DNA from 2 places in the Janthinobacterium sp. GW823-FHT01H08 genome. Region 2 is predicted to be linked to the other one. Evidence: predicted binding sites of a transcription regulator. Region 2 holds the regulator's gene; the other holds the start of a gene.
What was found. The regulator FliA, encoded in region 2, starts transcription of late flagellar genes. The targets are predictions, from matches to a motif close to CTAAAGTTTNNNNNNNNNNNGCCGNTA.
Positions count from the first base shown of each region.

Region 1: the regulator FliA is predicted to act here: its motif matches at 3,613-3,639, upstream of AC3RCG_RS17325 (FlxA-like family protein).

Region 1 covers NZ_CM179504.1:3,867,209-3,877,046, reverse strand. The annotation lists gene AC3RCG_RS17345 (HAD family hydrolase) at 1-665, shown strand, start outside; gene AC3RCG_RS17340 (alpha/beta fold hydrolase) at 724-1,524, shown strand; gene dcd (dCTP deaminase) at 1,657-2,226, shown strand; gene AC3RCG_RS17330 (PrpF domain-containing protein) at 2,262-3,500, opposite strand; gene AC3RCG_RS17325 (FlxA-like family protein) at 3,669-4,010, shown strand; gene AC3RCG_RS17320 (sensor histidine kinase) at 4,043-5,530, opposite strand; gene AC3RCG_RS17315 (response regulator transcription factor) at 5,533-6,222, opposite strand; gene AC3RCG_RS17310 (Spy/CpxP family protein refolding chaperone) at 6,416-6,868, shown strand; gene AC3RCG_RS17305 (hypothetical protein) at 6,899-7,069, shown strand; gene AC3RCG_RS17300 (dioxygenase family protein) at 7,027-7,869, shown strand; gene AC3RCG_RS17295 (DUF1501 domain-containing protein) at 7,866-9,314, opposite strand; gene AC3RCG_RS17290 (DUF1800 domain-containing protein) at 9,324-9,838, opposite strand, start outside.
Region 2 covers NZ_CM179504.1:5,045,980-5,055,817, reverse strand. The annotation lists gene flhA (flagellar biosynthesis protein FlhA) at 1-76, shown strand, start outside; gene flhF (flagellar biosynthesis GTPase FlhF) at 389-1,717, shown strand; gene AC3RCG_RS22705 (MinD/ParA family ATP-binding protein) at 1,710-2,573, shown strand; gene AC3RCG_RS22700 (RNA polymerase sigma factor FliA) at 2,619-3,350, shown strand; gene AC3RCG_RS22695 (flagellar motor protein) at 3,332-4,078, shown strand; partial or broken gene motD (flagellar motor protein MotD) at 4,084-4,872, shown strand; gene AC3RCG_RS22685 (translation initiation factor Sui1) at 4,935-5,297, shown strand; gene AC3RCG_RS22680 (hypothetical protein) at 5,369-6,226, shown strand; gene AC3RCG_RS22675 (FxDxF family PEP-CTERM protein) at 6,360-6,923, opposite strand; gene AC3RCG_RS22670 (flagella synthesis protein FlgN) at 7,351-7,818, opposite strand; gene flgM (flagellar biosynthesis anti-sigma factor FlgM) at 7,827-8,135, opposite strand; gene flgA (flagellar basal body P-ring formation chaperone FlgA) at 8,247-8,942, opposite strand; gene flgB (flagellar basal body rod protein FlgB) at 9,133-9,585, shown strand; gene flgC (flagellar basal body rod protein FlgC) at 9,588-9,838, shown strand, end outside.

The DNA.
Region 1 (9,838 bases), 1.2 Mb from region 2:
TGGTCGATACCGAACAGCTGTTTTACGAAAGCAACCGCGACTTGCTCTTGCCCTACGGCATAGACTTGACGCCGAAGCAATTTTTTGACTGGTTCCTGGACAATAACTACGGCGCCTGGCATCTGCTGCTGGGGCAGGGGCACAGCATTGAGCTGGTCGAGCGCCTGCGGGCCGAGCGCACCGAGCTGTTTGCGCAACGCCTGCGCCAGGCGGGGCAGCTGGCCATCCCCGGCATCGGGCAAGTGCTGGCGGCGCTGCGCCCGCATGTGGCCATGGGCGTGGTCACCAGCGCCTATGAGCAACATTTCCGCATCAGCCATGCGGCCACGGGCTTGCTCAGCCACTTCGACTTCGTGCTGACGCGCGAAATGTATGGCGAGAGCAAGCCGGCGCCCGACGGCTACCAGCTGGGCTTGCAGCGCCTGGGCCTGGCCGCCGCCGACTGCGTGGCCGTGGAAGACTCGCCGCGCGGCTTGCGCGCCGCCAGGGCGGCCGGGCTGGAATGCATCGTCGTGCGCAATCCCATGAACCGTCACCATGCGTTTGACGATGCTTTTTGCGTGGTCGATTCCAACGCCGAGCTGGGCGACGTACTGGCCTCGTTCGTGCCCGGCATGGCGCCAGCGCGCCCGCTGCCAGCCCGCAAATTAGAGGTCTTCCTCTGATCCGTCTTGCCGGCATGCCATTACAATTGCCTATCGCATTCACCGGCACCGCCCCACGATGACCCTCCCGCAACTGCACTTTGCCCACGCCAACAGTTACCCTGCCGGCACCTACCGCAAGCTGTTCGGCTTGCTGGGCCAGCACTACACCGTGCAGGCGCTCGACATGCATGCGCACGATCCGGATTACCCCGTCAGCACGGGCTGGCCCGAGCTGGTGCGCGAGTACATCGACGACCTGGAGCGCCGCTACAGCGCGCCCGTGATCCTCGTCGGCCATTCGCTGGGCGGCATGCTCAGCGTGATGGTGGCCAAGCAGCGGCCCGACCTGGTGCGTTGCGTGGTCTTGCTCGATTCGCCCGTGGTGGCGGGCTGGCGCGCCTTGCTGGTGCGCCTGGCGCGCAACACGGCGCTGGGCGAGCGGTTTTCCCCCTCGCGTTTTTCCGCCCGGCGGCGCAAGCTGTGGCCCGATGCGCAAGCCGCGTATGAACACTTCGCGGCCAAGGACATGTTCGCCATCTGGGCGCCGCAAGTCTTGCGCGATTACATCGACAGCGGCCTGGCTCCCCATCCGGACGGGGTGCAGCTGCGTTTTACGCGCGAAGTGGAAACGCAGGTCTACCGCAGCTTGCCGCACCATATCGGCGGCCTCGTCAAGGATGGGTTTCCCGTGCCCATCGGCTTTATCGGCGGCACGGAATCGGTGGAATGCCGCCAGGCGGGCTTGACGGCCACGCGCAAGCTGGTCGGCAAGTTTTTCCGCCAGGTGCCGGGCGGCCATCTGTTTCCCATGGAAAACCCGGAACTGACGGCGCAAGTGGTGCGCGAGATGATCACGGCATTGCTGGCGAAACAATAGCCTTCCGCCAAGGATTTTCAGGGGATGGGGGCCAACAGCGGCGGATTTTCGCGTAAAATCCTGCCATTCGGGCCGCGCCTGCACCTGGCGCGCCGCCCCAGCCATTCGATATTCTAGAAAGATACCCCTGCGATGACGATTAAAAGCGATAAATGGATACGCCGCATGGCGGAAACAACGGGCATGATCGAGCCGTTCGAACCGGGCCAGGTCAAGGAACGCGACGGCAACCGCATCGTTTCCTACGGCACCTCCAGCTATGGCTATGACATCCGTTGCGCCGACGAGTTCAAGTTGTTTACCAACATCAACACCACCATCGTCGATCCCAAGGATTTTGACGCGAATAACTTCGTCGATGTGTCGGGCAAGGGCTATTGCATCATCCCGCCCAATTCCTTCGCGCTGGCCCGTACCGTGGAATATTTCCGCATTCCCCGCAACGTCTTGACGATTTGCCTGGGCAAGAGCACGTATGCGCGCTGCGGCATCATCGTCAACGTCACCCCGTTCGAACCGGAATGGGAAGGCTATGTGACCCTGGAGTTTTCGAATACGACACCGTTGCCGGCGAAAATCTACGCCAACGAAGGCGTGGCGCAAGTGCTGTTTTTCGAATCCGACGAAGTGTGCGAAACCTCGTACAAGGACCGCGGCGGCAAATACCAGGGCCAGGTCGGCGTGACATTGCCGAAGACCTGATTGATTGCTTGAACGGGCGGGGCGCCAGTCCTGCTTTAAATCTGTTTCAGCAGCCACGCCTTCAGCGCGGTTGACGGCTGGTACAGGGGAACATGGCCGCGCAGCAAGATTTGCGCGCTGCGCCGGTAGGCCGCACCGTCGATGGCGATGTTGCCCGTCACCCCGTCCTGGCGCGCCACGATGGTGGTGTCCAGGATGCCGGCCGGGTTGGCTAGGCCCAGTTCCATCTCTGTTTCCGCTTGCTTGACTGGCGGCACGCCGCGCGCCAGCGCATGCGCCACCGTGCCCGGTATCAGGCACGCGGCCGCCAGGCAGCAGCCTCCCGAGACCGCCAGCGAGGCGTGGCCCGATTGCGGCGTAAAGTAACGCACCGCAATATTTCCCTCTTCCGCCGCCGGCCCCACGATGCAGAACTTGGGGATGGTTTCGCTGCGTTCCAGTTCCGCCAACGTCATCAACCCGCCATCGCGCTTGCGCAAGCCCATCAGCAGTCCCGCCGCGCTCCACACCTGGCGGATCGCCTGCATGAAAGCCGTATCCGCTTCCAGTTCCGCGATGGACTCGTGCGCCGTCTTGCCGAACTGGCTCGCTGGCGCGATGACCATGGGCACGGCCACATCCACGCACGAGACCACATAACCGTGCACCACATCCTGCGCATTGCCTGTTGGTAATAATTTTCCCGTCTTGGCGCCTGCCGGCTGCCGCAGGAACAGGTCCACGCGGGGGAAGTTGCCGGTCACGCCAGGAATGCTGGCGGCCGTAAAGCTGCCGTCGCGTTCGCGCGCCATGCGCGAGGTGGTGATGACGCCCGTGTTGGTGTTGCGGATATCGATATCGTGCGCGCCGATGGCCAGTGCCTCGATCACGCCGCTGTCCAGTCCCCACAGTTGCAGGGCGGACGACATATTGCCGCAGTTCACGCTCCAGTCGATATCGCCGTGTTCGCCAGCCAGCTGGGCCAGGGTGCTGACCAGGCGCGGCTGGCCCGCATGCTGTTCCACCTCGGCGAGGAAGACTTTATTGCTGGTGGGCGTGCCCCGACCCAGGCCCGTGATTTGCCGGTTGCCCGGCTGCCGGCCGGACTGGGGCACGCCCATCAGGTGGCGCAGCAATTCCTCGCGCAGCGTTTGCTCGGCCGGCACGCAGGTCCCGTGCAAGACCAGGCCCGTCGACGTGCCGCCACGCATGTGGTGGACGGGAAACTCGATCACGCCGCAGCGTTGGCGGGGCACGAGGTCGGGCAGGGCGGGCAGCAGGGGCGTCATCATCATGGATCGTGGTCAAGGCAGGAAGCGCCAGTGTGCCAGTTTTTCTTGCTGGCGTGCAATCGGATGGTGCGCGCGGCGTCTTTACATGGCTTTACCCGCCTTTACACTTGCCGCCCTGTATTGAGTACCTTGCGCGCCGATAATAAGGTGTTGAATAATCAGGGAGGCAATATGGTAGCGGCAATCGGTTCCGGCAGCGCAGTCAGCGCGGCCAGTAGCGCCAGTTCGGGCAGCAGTGCGCAGATCGCGGCGCTGCAAAAGCAGATCACGGCGGCGCAAAAACAGTTGACGGAGTCGCAGAAGGGCGAGCAGACGGACGCGTCGCAAAAGCTGCAGCAGCAGCTGGCGCAGCAAATTCAGGCCTTGCAGGCGCAAATCGCCCAGCTACAGGCGGCGGCCGCGCAGAAGGCGGCGCAAGGCGATTCCCAAACGGCCAGCAGTGCCGAGACCGTGGCGAGTCCCGCCAGGTCAAGCGCGTCGACCCTGGGCAGCATCATCGATACGCAGGCGTAACAACACATCCACGCGCCAGGCTCGCCGACAGGTCAGCCTGGCGTTTTGACAGGCAACAACATTTCCACGCACAAGCCGCCACCGCTGCGCAAGCTGGCCCCGATGCGGCCGCCATGGGCATTGATGACGTGCCGGGCGATAGCCAGGCCCAGGCCGTGTCCATCCGTGCTGTGCTGGGTATTACTGGCGCGGAAGAACGGTTCAAAAATGCGCGCCAGGTCCGCGCCAGCCACGCCGGGGCCCCGGTCCAGCACGGCGATGCGCAGCCAGTCGGACATGCGAGACAGTTCCACTTCCACCGTGCCGCCATCGGGGCTGTGCTTGACGGCGTTGCGCACCACGTTTTCCACGGCGCGCGCCAGCAATTCTGGCTGGCCCGTGACGCTGGCGTCGGGCATGGCCGCATCGCCCGCCAGTTCGACGTTCAACTGGCGTGCCCGGGCCTCATAGCGGGCGTCGTCCACGATGTCGTGCACGAGGTCGGCGATGCTGACGTCTTCGCTGTGCATGTGCCCGGCTCCCGTTTGCCCGGCGCCGGCTTCCAGCCGTGACAGCGTCAGCAGTTCACCGATCAGTTTATCCATGCGTTCGCTTTCGCGTTCGATGCGCTGCATCGAGGCGGCCATCTTTTCCGGCTGCTGGTGCGCCAGGCCGATGGCGGCCTGCAGGCGTGCCAGCGGCGAGCGCAACTCGTGCGAGACGTCATGCAGCAGACGTGTCTGGCTATCCATGAGGCTGCGCAAGCGGCCCGTCATGCGGTCGAAATCGCGGCCCAGGTCCGTCAATTCATCGCCGCGCTTGCCGCTGGCGTGAAAACGCGGCGCCAGATTGCCGTGCGAGGCGGCCTCGAACGCTTGCCGCAGGTCGCGGATGGGGCGCGCAAAATACCAGGCCAGCAGGAAAGAAAACAGCAGGCTGGCGGCAATGGCCGCCCCCAGGGGAATGAAGGTGCGGTAGGGCGTGTCCATGCGCGGGGGCGGGCCGCGGCCGAATTCGCCGCGTGGCGGCGCAGTGCCCGCTTCGTGGGGCCGTGGACCGGCTCCCATGGCGCGCGGGCCGCTCAGGGTGACGGCATTGAGGGTGTCGCGCGCGGCGCCCGCTTCGGCATTGCGGAAGCGTTCGGACGAGGGCAGGAACAGCAGATAGCGCTGGCCGTCGCTGCCGGTGACCGTGCGCACGACGGGATGGGCCTGGCTTTGCTCCAGCATGGCGCGCGCCTTGGCCAGCATGGCGGGATGCACCGCGCGGCCCATCAGTTCGTGTCCGCGCGCATCGACGGCAAACACGCGCATGCGCTCGAGCTTGCTCAGGAATTGCCGCAAGGCCTGGCTGCCGCCCGCTTCCAGGGTGGCGCTGGCGGCCTCGATGATCATTTGCGCGGGCGGACTGGTGTCGATGTCGAGGGCCCGCTCCTGCTGGGCCGCCCGGTTTTTCAGCCAGAAGGTGCCGCCGATGCCGATGGTGGCCGTCACTTGCGCCAGCATGATGCACAGAAAAAACTTCCAGAACAGACGGCCCACGCTTACTCCTTGATCAGCTGGTAGCCGAGACGGTACACGGTCTGCAGGCAGGAGCGGCCATCGGCCAGGCTGCCCAGTTTGCGGCGCAGGCTGCTCAAGTGCACGTCGATATTGCGGTCGAAGCGGGCCATGGGACGGCCCAGACCCAGTTCCGATAATTGATTCTTGCTGACGGGCTTGCCCGCATGGCGCACCAGCACTTCCAGCAAGTTGAATTCCGTGCTCGTCAGCTCCAGGTGCGCGCCGGCCCAGGAAACGCGGCGCTGTTCCGGCCACATCGTCAGTTGCCCTACGGTGAGCGGCGCCAGACCCGAGCTGTCGTGCGGCGCCGCCTGCGCGCGGCGCAGGATGGCGCGGATGCGCGCCGTCAGCTCGCGCGGCGTGCACGGTTTCGTCACGTAATCGTCGGCGCCCAGCTCCAGACCCACGATACGGTCCGTATCGTCGCCGCGCGCCGTCAGCATCAGGATGGGCAGGTTGCTGCCGGCGCGGATGCGGCGCAGGGTTTCCAGTCCATTCATGCGCGGCATCATGACGTCGAGGACGGCGATGGCGTACAGGCCCGTCAGCGCCTCGGCCGCGCCGCTTTCGCCGTCATGCACGGCGCGGGCATCGAAACCTTCCTGCGTCAGGTATTCCTGGAACATGCCGACCAGTTCCACGTCGTCATCGATTAACAAAACCTTGCTCATGCCTGTGCTTTTTTCGGGTGAATATCGCCCGATGATAGCAGTCAACAGGCGCGGCTCAGGGCCCTTTTACCCGCTTTTACATACGTCTGCTTACACTCCCGCACCTTCCTTTACACGCTTTTACGCGGCCCTAACGTTGCTTTACACGCCAGACGCCGACAATCAGGGCTGATCGTCACGAAAGGAAAGCCCGATGAAACACCTGAGTATTGTCCTGTCCCTGTTGTTGCTGTCCGCCTGCAGCATGCCGCTGGTCGCTCTGGCGCAGCAAGAATTAGCACCGGATGGCCCGCCGCCGCAAGCCATGCCAGGGTCGCCGTTCCTGCGCGGCATCGCATTGAGCGAAGCGCAGCAGGACAAGGTCTTCGCCGCCACCTATGCCCAGGCGCCCTTGCTGCGGGAACAGGAAAAGATCGCTTTCAAGGCCCACGAGCAGCTGCGCGCGCTGGCCGCCTCCAGCGCCTACGATGATGCGCAAGCCAGCGCGCTGGCGAACACGGCGGCGCAAGCCATGGCGAAGATCAGCTTGCAGCATGCGCGGCTGGAGCAGCAATTGCTGGCCGTGCTGACGGCGACACAGCGCCAGCAGGCGCTGCAGCGGCACGACAGCCGCCAGGGTCCGCGCGACCTCCGGCGCTCCGAGTAAGCGGCAGGCGCGAGCGCAGGGAGAGCCAGCATGCGCATCCATGCCTTGCGTCCGGGCAGCAGCTTGCAAGCGCTCTCGCGCCATGCGACGCAGGCGCTGTACCTGTGCGCCAGCCTGAATCCCGCCTTGGCGGGCTTGCCCCACTTGATGGAATATCTATGGAACTACATGATCACGGTCTGGCATCCGACCTCGAAATGATGCGGCAACAGGCGGCCGAGCGGCGACAGGTGCTGCGCTGGCTGCTGGCCGGCGCCGCCACCTTGCCCCTGATGAGCTGCGGCGGCGGGTCGGACGCCAGCGGCGCGGCGGCAGGCAGCGCCGCCGCTGGGGTCACGACACCCAGCACGGGCGCATGCACAGTGATTCCCGAGGAAACGGGCGGGCCGTATCCTGCCGATGGCACGAACACCTATGGCGGCAGCATCATTAACGTGCTGAACCAGTCGGGTGTCGTGCGCAGCGATATCCGCGCCAGTTTTAACGGCGCCACGGGTGTGGCGGCGGGTGTGCCGCTCACCATCAAGCTGCAGTTGCTTAACGCCAGCGGCGGCTGCGCCAGCCTGGCCGGTTACGCCGTGTATGTATGGCATTGCGACCGCGACGGCCTGTATTCGCTGTATTCGAGCGGCGTGACGGCGCAAAATTACCTGCGCGGCGTGCAGGAAACGGACAGCGCCGGCAACCTCAGCTTCACGACGATCTTTCCCGGCTGCTATGCGGGGCGCATGCCGCACGTGCATGTCGAGGTCTATCCCAGCCTGGCCAAGGCAGCCTCTGCCTCGAACCGCATCAAGACCTCGCAGTTCACTTTTCCAATGGCAACGTTGAATGAGGCCTACACGGCCAGCGGCTACACGGCCAGCGTGCGCAACCTGGCGCAGATCAGCTATGCCAGCGACAATGTCTTCAGCGACGGCACCAGCCTGCAGATGGCCACGGTGACGGGCAATGCCACGGATGGCTACGTCGTCACGCTGACGATCGCCGTCAATGGCTAAGTTGTCGTCATGAACCCCAGGTCGCGCCGGCTGAAGTTGCCGATGTTCGGGAACACCTCGGCCAGCTGGCTGTCGGCCACGCCGAACCACTTGGCCAGCGTGGCGCCGTACTGGTCGACGGAGGTGGTCGGCAGCAGGGCGCCGGAACCGACGTCCAGCTCATGGCCCAGGCCCGTGACGGGGAAGGTGCCGTAGATGTCGCGGCCCTTGACGGCGCCGCCCACGACAAAGTGGTGCGCGCCCCAGCCGTGATCCGTGCCATCGCCGTTGCTGCTGAAGGTGCGGCCGAAGTCCGACGCCGTAAAGGTCGTCACCTGGCGCCGCAGATCCGCGCCCTGCAGGGCCGCCAGGGTCGTGTCGAAGTAGGCGAGCGCATGGGCCAGCCGGGCCATCAGGTCGGCATGCAGCGCCTTTTGCCGGTCATGCGTGTCGAAGCCGCCCAGGGTCACATAAAATACTTGCCGTTTCACCCCCAGGGCGCCGCGTCCGCCGATGATGCGCGCCACCGTCTGCAATTGCACGGCCAGCGGATTGACGCCGGACGCGCCTGTGTTCGGATTGACGTAGGGCGGGGGATTCGGCACGCCCCCCGCGCCGGCCGCCAGCATGGCGCCGCTGAGGACGCTCTGGCTGGAGATGGCGCGCCCGATCGTGGCCACATGTTCCTGTTCCATCAGGTCGCTGCCGGCCGTCGTGATGATTTCACGCAATGCCGCCGGCCCCTGCGCCGTGCCGAACAGGCTGCCGCTGAGATCGATATTGCGAATCGGCACCGCACCGGCCTGGCCCACCTGGAACTGGCGCACCTGGCGTCCGCTCAGGAACAGCGCGTTCGATGCCGCGGATACGGCCGTGAACATGGCGTTGCTGTTGCCCGCGCCAAGCAAGTCGCCCAGACGTCCGCCCCAGCCCACGCTGGCGCCTTCCGGCAGGCCCGACTGCCAGGTCGATTGCTGGTCGTTATGCGAAAAAAGCTTGGACGGCAGGGCCACGCCGCCCGTCTTATATTGCGCTAGGGTAACTGGCTGGATCAGGGTGCCCACATTGGCGACGACGGCGGCGCGGCCGTCATCGAACAGGCTTTTCAGCGGAACGAGGGAGGGATGCAGGGCAAAGCTGCGTCCCGCTTGCACGGTGGCCGGCACGATGGGCAACACGCCCCCGGCTGCACCGACGGCGGGCAGGTGGATCGAATCATTGCTGCCCGTGTTGCGCAGGCGCGTGTATTCATTCCAGGACGATGTGTCGGTTGCCAGCACCGTGTTGAAGGCGTCGTTGCCACCAGCCATGAACAGGCACACGAGCGCTTTGTAGTCATCGGCCGACTGGGCGGCAGCCTGGCCCATGGCTGCCAGGTTGAGGGCGAACGGCGCGGCCGTGCTGCCGGCCAGGCTCAGCATGGAGCCGAGGAAGCGGCGGCGGGAAAAAGGGGGGAGATGGGACATGCGGCTTCCTTATTTCTGGACCAGGTATTCAGGCGAGGCCATCGACAGGAAGATGGCCAGGCGTACGCGGTAGGTTCTTGCGAGGTTGACCTGTGCGGCATTGCTGCCGGTGGCGGCCGGAATCGGCACGCTATTGACGGTGGACAGGATGGTGCCGCGCAGCTTGGTCGACATGTTGCCGGCCAAGAGCAGCAGGTCGACGCGGTCGAGCAAGGCTGCCGGCTGGTCGGCCAGGGCCAGCTCGGCCGCATAGTCCGCCTTCACCGAGGCATTTTCTCCCACGCCGCCGCTGATGGCGTCCTGGATGAAGTTCAGATAGCCGGTGACGGACGGCTCTGCCGTGATCTGCATTTCCGGCGCCACCAGACTGGCGGCGGCCAGCGGCGAATTGGGCGGGACATAGCTGGGACGGAAATAATTGAAGACGGAGGGTGCATTCATGGGATTCTGGCCCAGGCCCGTGAGCGGATCGCTCAGGTAATAGATGCGGTATTGCGAAGCTGCATCCTTGGCGTTAAAGGCGC
Region 2 (9,838 bases):
GCTCAAAGTGCTGTCGCATGCGGAAGTGCCGGAAACCAAGACGATCCGCGTCACGGCGCTGGTGGGGGCGCAATAGTCGACAGCATTAGTACCGGGGTCAGACCCCCTCCAGCGTTAGCGCGGAGCTTTGCGTTAGCGTTAGTGGGGGTCTGACCCCAGCTTCTCAGCCCTTGCTTTTGGTCAAATAAACATCAATTTCCTGCCGGCAAACTGAATAACGGGTACTTTCCCGTCCTGTTCCTTCGATCATTTCCTGCAAGCATCGCTAATAATAGAAACTGTCCGGGTGATCTGTGTCCATGTGGAAGACAGCACCCAAGCAACAGGAGTCGATGATGGTCACACAGTTCAGCCAATATTGCGCCACCCCCGCCTTGGGAGGCCGGTCATGAATGTGAAGAAATTTACGGGCGCCTCGTCGCGCGATGCGCTGCGCAAGGTGCGCGAAGCATTGGGTCCCGACGCCGTGATCCTGTCGAACCGCCAGACCGATGGCGTGGTGGAAATCCTCGCGCTGGCCAATGACGATGCCGCTTCGCTGGCCTCGCCGCCGGCCGCGTCCGAAATGGCCCAGCCCCGTCCCCAGTTGCAGACCCAGTTCGCCACGCCGCAACGTCCGGCCGCCCCGGCCCAGCGCCCGGCCGCGCCACGTCCTGCCGCGCCGCGCCAGGCAGCCGGCGAGCCAGTGGACATGGCCCGCATGCAGCAGATGATGGCCAGCGCGCTGGCGCACGTCAAGGAAAACGCCGCCGCCGAGATGAGCGGCATGATGAATGAAATCCGCGCCATGCGCGGCATGATGGAAACCCAGCTGGCGGAAATTTCGTGGGGTTCGACGCAGCAGCGCGAGCCGCAAAAAGCCGTCGTGCTGCGCGAAATGCTGGCGGCCGGCTTCTCGGCCAGCCTGGCGCGCTACCTGATCGACAAGCTGCCCGCCGGCCTCGACGGTGCGCAAAGCATGCGCTGGATCAAGACCGTCCTGAGCCGCAACCTGAACACGGTCGCCAATGAAGACGCCATGCTGGAGCAGGGCGGCGTGTTCGCGCTGGTCGGCCCGACCGGTGTCGGCAAGACCACCAGCACGGCCAAGCTGGCGGCCCGCTGCGTGATGCGCCACGGCCCGGAAAAGCTGGCTCTGATCACCACGGACGCCTACCGTATCGGCGCGCACGAACAGCTGCGCATCTACGGCAAGATCCTCGGCGTGATGGTGCATTCGGTGAAGGACGAAGCGGACTTGCGCATCGCCCTGAAGGAACTCAAGAACAAGCACACGGTGCTGATCGATACCGTGGGCGTGAGCCAGCGCGACCAGATGGTGACGGAACAGGTGGCCATGCTGTCGGGCGCCGGCGCCGACGTGAAGCGTTTGCTGTGCCTGAACTCCACGGCGACGCAGGAAACGTTGAACGAAGTAGTGCGCGCCTACCAGGGCAGCGGCCTGGCCGGCTGCATCATGACCAAGCTCGATGAAGCGGCGTCGATCGGCAACGTGCTCGACGTGGTGATCCGCCAGAAGCTGAACCTGTTTTATGTGTCGAACGGCCAGCGCGTGCCGGAAGACCTGTACCTGGCCGACCGCGGCTACCTGATCGACCGCGCCTTCAAGCTCAAGCGCGACTCGGCGGCCACGCAGTTTTCCGACGCCGAACTGCCGCTCCTGATGGCGCAGGCGGCCGCCCGCAACAATGAAGCGCGCGGGGTGCACCTTGGCTAATTTCGATTTCGACCAGGCCGAGGGCTTGCGCCGCATGCTGGCCGGCCCGCAGCCGCGCGTCATGACGTTCCTCTCGGCCACGCCGCAGGACGACAAGGGCGCCATGCTGGTCAACCTGGGCGCTTCGCTCGCCTATGGCGGCAATGACGTGCTGCTGCTTGACGCCAGCGGCGGCAGCGATGGCGTGGCTGCACGGCTGGGACTGGCGCACGGCGCCAGCCTGCGCGACGTGGCGCGCCAGCAGTGCGGCCTGAACCAGGTCATCCACCAGGTGCCGCAAGGCTTCGGCGTGGCCAGCCTGGGCGCGCGCAACCACCTGATGGACAGCATGGACTATGCGGGCGAGGACGAATTGCGCCGCCTGGGCAAGACTTTCGAGGTGCTGGCGCGCCAGAGCGGCATCGTGCTGGTCGACGGCGTCGTGGCCGACGAGGGCGATTGCTTCCCCGTGCCCTTGATGGCCTCGTCGGATATCGTCGTGCAAGTGTCGACCAGCGCCACCTCGATCAAGGCGGCGTACTGCCTGATCAAGCGCCTGAGCCAGGAACTGGGACGCCGCCCGTTCGGCATTCTCGTCACGGGCGCTTCCGAATCCGAGGCAAAAGTGGTATACGATAATATGGCACAGGCGGCGAGCCGCTACCTGGCCGTGAAGCTGACCTCGATGGGTTCCGTGCCCGCCGATGAATATCTGCACCGCGCGGCGCGCCTGGGCCGCAGCGTGGTCGATGCGTTTCCGCTGGCGGGCGCTTCGGTGGCGTTTCGCGGACTGGCCGAGCGGCTGGCCCGTTCGGCGGCGCCGGTGCTTGGCGGCACCTTGTACCAGACGGGGAGCCCGCACCAGTTCAGCGCCTGAATCGAACCGCAGCACCAGATAAGATGAGAAAACAATAAGCAGCCTATGTACACGGTCAAAGGGAAATCGAACAAGGACTATTTGCTGACGGAGCACATTCCGCTGGTGAAGCGTCTGGCGCACCATATGAAGGCGAAATTGCCGCCTTCGGTCGAGGTCGATGACCTGATCCAGGCCGGCATGATCGGCCTGCTCGATGCCATTAGCCGCTATGAAGAGACGCATGGCGCGCAGTTCGAGACCTATGCCGTGCTGCGCATCCGCGGCGCCATGCTCGACGAATTGCGCACCAGCGACTGGCTGCCGCGCAGCATGCGCCAGAACATGCGCAAGATCGAGGAGGCGATGAGCACCTTGCAGCAGCGCCTCGGCCATCCGCCGACGGAATCGGAAGTGGCGAAGCTGCTCAAGATGTCGCTGGCCGACTACCAGGAAATGCTGGGCGACGGCGGCGGCCACCAGCTCGTGTATTACGAAGACTTTCATGATCCGGACGGCAATGACAGCTTCCTCGACCGCCACTGCGTGGACGAGGACAGCGACCCCTTGCGTTCCCTGCTCGATACCGATTTCCGGCAATCCGTGATCGATGCCATCGACGCGCTGCCACCACGCGAGAAAATACTCATGGGCCTGTATTACGAAGAAGAGCTGAACCTGAAGGAGATCGGCGCGGTGATGGGCGTTTCCGAATCGCGCGTCTCGCAGCTGCATACCCAGGCCGTCGCGCGCCTGCGCGCAACCTTGAGGGAGCAGGCGTGGACTGGTCCAGCGTAATCGGGCTGGCGCTGGCGCTGGCGGGCCTGCTGGTCGGCCAGGCACTGGAAGGCGGCAAGATGGCCTCCCTGCTGCAGCCGGCCGCCTTCGCCATCGTCATCATCGGCACCTTCGGCGCCGTGCTGCTGCAGACGCGGTTGCGCACCTTCGTGCGCGGCCTGGAAATGCTGCGCTGGGTCTTCCTGCCGCCCGCCGACACGCGCGCCGCGCTGGCGCGCGACATCGGTCAATGGAGCCTGACGGCGCGCCGCGACGGTCCGCTGGCGCTCGAGCGCCTGATGGAAAACACGGCCGACCGCTTCAACGCCAAGGGCTTGCGCATGATCGTCGACGGCATCGCGCCCGACAAGCTGCGCCAGCTGCTCGACGTGGAAATTTCCGCCTACGAAATGGCCGAGCGCCAGGCCGTCAAGGTGTGGGAATCGGCGGCCGGCTATTCGCCCACCATCGGCATCCTGGGTGCCGTGCTGGGTCTGATCCACGTGATGGAAAACCTCACCGACCCGAGCAAACTGGGCAGCGGCATCGCCGTGGCCTTCGTCTCGACGATTTATGGCGTGGGCCTGGCCAATCTGCTGTTCCTGCCGGTGGCCAATAAACTCAAGGCCATCGTCTCGCGCCGCGTGCTGCAGTATGAAATCACGGCCGCCGTGCTGTACGACATCGCCACGGGCGACCATACGCGCATCATCGAAGAGCGCGTGTCCAGCCTGCTGCACGAGCACTGACCATGATGCGGCGCGCGCGCAGGAAGTATGACGAGGAACCGGACAACCAGGACCGCTGGCTGATCTAGTATGCCGACTTCATCACTTTGCTGTTCGCGTTCTTCGTCGTGATGTACGCGATTTCGCAAGTCAACGAAGGCAAATACCGCGTCTTCCAGAACGCCATCGGCCAGGCCTTCAGCCTGGAAAAGGGCGCGCCGCCCATCATCATGGAAGCGCCGCAGGCGATCCCGTTGCCGAATCCCGCCCTGAAACGCCGCACGGAAGCCATCCGCCGCGAGCGCGAACACATGACGCGCCTGGCGCAGGACCTCACGTCCACCCTGGCGCCGCTGGTCAAGGAAGGCAAGGTGCGGGTCACGCAGACGAGCCGCGGCGTGAGCGTGGAAATCAATGCCAGCGTGTTGTTCGACCCGGGCGCGGCGCGCCTGACGGCGGAATCGGACCAGGCCCTGCGCGCCGTCGCCGTGCTGCTCAAGGATGATACGCACGACGTGCAGGTGGAAGGGCATACGGATGTGCAGCCGATCAGCAATTCCAATTTTGCCTCGAACTGGGAATTGTCGGCCGCGCGCGCCAGCGCCGTGGTGCGCCTGTTCATCGCCAGCGGCGTGCAGGCGTCGCGCCTGACGGCGGTGGGCCACGCCGACAATATCCCCGTGGCGCCCAACGAAACCCCGGAAGGGCGCGCGCGCAACCGCCGGGTCGCCGTGACGATCCTCTCGGGAATCCCGGAAACGGTGACGGAAGTGCCGACGGCGCCTGTGGCGCCGGCACCGGTTCCCGCCAACTGAACGCCGCCGCTTGCTACAAGCGCGGCCATCTTTCCTTTATTTCTACCTATTATCTCTCCATCATGAAAAGCAGCTCCCTGGGCGGTCTCGTCTATTCCACTGAAACGGGCCGCATGTGTCCCGCCTGCCGCCAGCCGCTGGCGCAATGCGCGTGCAAGGCGCAAGCCAGGACGGCGCCGGCGGGCGATGGCGTGGTGCGCGTGTCGCGCCAGACCAAGGGCCGCGGCGGCAAGAGCGTGACCGTGGTCAAGGGCTTGGCGCTGGACGCCATCGCGCTGGCCCTGCTGGGCAAGCAGCTGCGCACGCAATGCGGCTCGGGCGGCACGGTCAAGGATGGCGTGATCGAAGTGCAGGGCGACCATGTCGAAACGGTGATGGCGGCGCTGGCCAAGCTGGGCCACCAGCCGAAAAAGGCCGGCGGCTGAGCGTGCGGAGGCGTGCGGCCAGCTGCCGTTCGCCTGTGGTAACGTGCATTTCCTTTTATGCGCGACCTCATATGAACAGCAAACTGACCGGTATTGCCATCGCCGCTGCCATCGCGGCAGTGCTGGCGCTCGTGTACTGGCCCGCACCCGATGGCGGCGCGCCGGACACTGGCGCCACCGCTGCCGCCAGCGCGCCGGCGGGACGCAGCCTGGCGTCGTATTTGAATATCGACGCCACCCCGGTCGCCGATGCCGCGCCCGTTGTCGTGTCCCTGGCACAGCGGCTCGAACGCCTGGGCGCCAGCGGCAAGCCGGAGGACGCGTATGCGGCCTACAACCTGATCGACGACTGCATCGTCTTCCAGCGCGAAAACCGTTTGCCGGGGATGGAATTCGAGTTGGGGCGCGAGATGACGGTGGAAGAAAAAACCGTCCAGCAGCAGCTGTGCGCGGGTCTGACGCAGCGCCAGCGCGAGGACCGCCTCGGCTACCTGGCCACTGCCGCGCAAGGCGGCGTACCGGGCGCGGCTACCCTGTTCCTGTCGGAAGGTCCGTTCGGCGACCGCAGCGCGCTGCGCAACCGTCCCGATGATCCGCTGGTGCAGGCATGGAAGCGGCAAGCCATCGCCCAGCTGACGGCGCAGGCGGATGAGGCGGAACTGACCAGCGTGTCGACCCTGATGATGGCCTACCTGCGCGATGGCGACGTGGTGCAGAAAGACGCGCCGCAAGCGTATGGCTACCTGCTGGCCCTGCGCATGGTCTACGACGACATCCTCACGCCCGGCACCACGAATCCCTACCAGGACAGCTACTGGCACTGGCTGCAAAACGAGTTGACACCCGAGCAGCAGGCCGCCGCCCTGATCAAGGCGAATGGCATCGCCGCGAAATTCCGTCAGCATACGGGCCGGCCCACGCACGGTTGAGTGCGTAGACCAGCCCCTGCACAGGCTGGCCCGTGCATAAGCCGGTCCGTGCATAGGCCAGTCCGTGCATGGCGTCGCCGCACCGGCGCCAGGTCTGCCAGCTACGGCAGTGCTTGCAGGCGCCGGGTGCGGGTCAGGCAGCCGTCTTGCGGCGCCGTACGCTATACCCGATCAGCCCCAGTCCCGCCAGCAGCATGCCGTAGGTTTCCGGTTCGGGCACGGCCGTAGTGATGGAAATGTCCAGCACGGAATCACGCACGCCGAGGCCGCTTGCTACCAGGGTATAGGTGCCAGGTCCCAGCAGGCCGTTGAAGGTGGAATGGGCGAAGCTGCCCAGTACGCCCGTGAACGTATCCGATTGCACCAGGTTGTTGCTGGAGTCGAACAAGTCGATGTTGACGCCAGTCAGGCGGGGACCGAATTCGCTGGCGCCCGTGACCAGCCAGGCGGCGTTGCCCGTGAACGATTGCACGCCGCTGCCGACCGTAAACGTGGTCGTTTGCAGCAGCGAGCCGCGCTCTGTCGTGAAGGTGTCGACGAACAAGGTGTCTTGCGCCAGCAGCGGCGTGGCCACCACGGCCGTCGATACGAGATGGTTGTAGAACACGGCTTGCGTCTCGGCCTGCGCGGCTGGCGCCAGCAGGGTGCAGCCGAGCAGCAGCGCCGCGCCAGCCTTGGTTACTGAGAGAGAGTTCATATCATGCTCCTGTGTACTTGCAGTTGAAGTGGTGTGCGTCATGGCGTAGCGCAAAAGCGCAAGCCGGACGCGTGCAATGGATTAGCTATGCCTGCGGGAATGATGTTCGTGTCGGCGAGGAAAGTCCCACCATGTATTGGTGCGGCGTATGCTAGGGATTAGCATATAGTCATCATTCCCCTCAAGTTTGAGCGTGCTCAAATGTGTGGGCGTGAAGGGGGGGCGCTGTTGTTTCTGCGTGCGGCGTTGTGGCGGGAGTGCGGGCATGCCGGCTCCGCCGCAGCCTCCCTGGAGGGGCGGCGCGGCGGTGATGTGCAGGATGGTCGTGATATGGGGCCGCTGTTCGGGACGGCGTCAGGCGTGCAGCAATGGCTTATTGCTGTGCCTGTCGCTGTTGTTGCCTGCGCTGGGGGAAGACGGGAGGCGCTTAGCCGATGACGACGCGCCGGCTGGCCGTGTTTGCCATCGGTTGGCCGCTGGGGCCGTAGAAATTGCCGCTTTGGGCAGTGGGGCGCATGGCGTTCAGGGCGCCTTGCGTGTGCAGCATGTGTTTGTTGACCAGCAGGCTGTTCAGCCGGTTCTGTTCCTTCGCTTCGCGCGTCGTCTCGAGCAGGGCTTTCCACAGGGGCGCCGCCTCGGCGTCGCTGGTGCTGACCAACCAGTCTTCCATGCCCGCTTCGGCGGCCGTGAAGCCCGCCGCCGCCAGCGCCTGGTGGCGTTGCGCCGCCAGCTGGCTCAATTGTCCGACGAGCGCCGTCTTGCGGGCCGTGAGCTCCGTGATTGCATCGATGTCAGCCGCAACCAGATGCCGCTGTTCTTCTTTCATCAATGCCAGCAATGTGGTCATGAGCTGTTGCTCGTCGCGCAGGCTGGAAAACGGAGTCACTGATTGCATGAGGTAACCTATCTATTTCGTGAGTGCAGCAAGTCCTTGACCGTGTCGAGGAGACCGTCCGCCACTTTTTCAGAGTTGACCTGGAACTGGCCGTCGGCGATCGCCAGCTTGATGCGTTCGACTTTCTTCGTGTCGAACACGGCGCCGCTGCCGGCAGTTGCACTGGCCGCTAATGCCTGTCCTTGCGGCGACAGGCGTACATTGTCCGACGTTGTCGGTGTTGCCTGGGCTTTCTCGGCATTCCGGGCGCCCGAGGTATTCGCGGGCGCCACCGGCAGGCCGGGATTGCTTTTAATGGTGTTATCGGTAATTTTCACAGCGTGATCCTCGTCTGGTCGAAGTCAAAAAACTCCGGGATATGTGTCTTTATCGGCACCTTCTTCCGAAACTTTAGTGCGCCAGACCACAATATCGCTGTCCATCCGAGTTTAAAAGGCAACCTCCACCATGCCGCCAGCCCGCGCCACACCGCTGATCTGCTGGCCGCTCTGCGTGCGCACCTGTACCGTCTGACCGTCGCCGGCGCTGCCGATGGCGCGTCCTTCTGATGCCACTTGGAAACCGTTGCCGCTGGAAACGACGCGCACCAGCTGGCCCTGCATCACCACCGGCTTGCGGCGCAGGGTGTCGAGGCGCATCGGCGTGCCTGGCGGCAAGGAAATATTCGTGCTGGCGCCCACGACCTGGGCCATGTCTGTGGCGATGCCTGCCGGCAATGCTGCCAGGTCGCCCTGCATCGTCACCAGCTGGCTGGCATCGATGGCTTGCCCTTGCGCCAGCGGCACGGCGCTGGCCACATAGTCGCCCACGACGGCCACGTTCGCCTGCAGATAGATGGTCCAGTTGGAGGGGGCCGTGCAGCGCACGCCCACGGTCGTCTTGCCCCAGGCGCGCGCGCCTGGCGCCATAAAGGCTTGCGGCGCGGGGCAGGCGGCCAGGTTCAGGCGCGGATCGACGGCGCCGACGGTGACCGTCACCTTGCCCGGCAAGCCGTTGCTTTGCACTTGCAGGAATTGTTCCACGCTGTTGCGCAGCGCTTCCGGCGTCTGCCGGCCGGCGTTTTGCGCCTGCGCCAGCAGTGGCAGGGCGGCAAGAGCGAAGAAGAAAGCAAGCGGTGTTTTCATGGTATAGGCCTCTGGAATAGTGCCATGATAGTGCGCGCCGCCCCGTTTGAAGCGACGATTAAGGGGTAAAAGTACGGTCTGATCCGGCGATGGTCTTGCCGGCGGGCGCCGTACTATGTTTCCTGTCATCACTATACCGCCATCCTTCCGCCATCTCAGGCGCCAGTGGCAGATCTTTCCGGAGCCTGACATGATAGGGAAACTCGACGATTACATGCGCTTCAACGAGACGGCGCTGAGCCTGCGCTCGACGCGCCAGGAATTGCTCGCCTCGAATATCGCCAATGCCGACACGCCCAACTACAAGGCGCGCGACGTCGATTTCGCCAGCGCGCTGAAGGGAGCGATGGCACGCAAGGATGGCGTGCAGCCGGCCCTGAAGGGCACGGCGCCGCAGCATATGCCGGGCAAGGGCGTCGCCGCCGCCGTGGGTGGCAGCACGGGCGGCAAGGTCGAGACCCTGGCCGACGGCACGCCGCTGCTGTACCGCGCGCCGGCCCAGGGCGCCGTCGATGGCAACACGGTCGACATGGACCTCGAGCGCAATGCCTTTGCCGATAACGCCATCCGCTACGAGGCGGCCGTAACGTTCCTCAACTCGCAGATCAAGGGCATGCTGACGGCCATCCAGGGAGGACAATAATCATGTCGCTATTTAATATTTTCAATGTTTCCGGTTCGGCCATGAGCGCCCAGGCGCAGCGCCTGAACACGGTGGCCAGCAACCTGGCCAATGCCGACAGCGCCACCAGCGCCACGGGCGAAGCCTACCGCGCCAAGCAGGTGGTGTTCGAAGCCGTGCCCATGGCCAACGGCGCCACGGCCGTCAAGGTGCAGAAGGTGATCGAAGATCCGTCGCCGATGAAGCTGGTGTACGACCCGAAGAATCCGCTGGC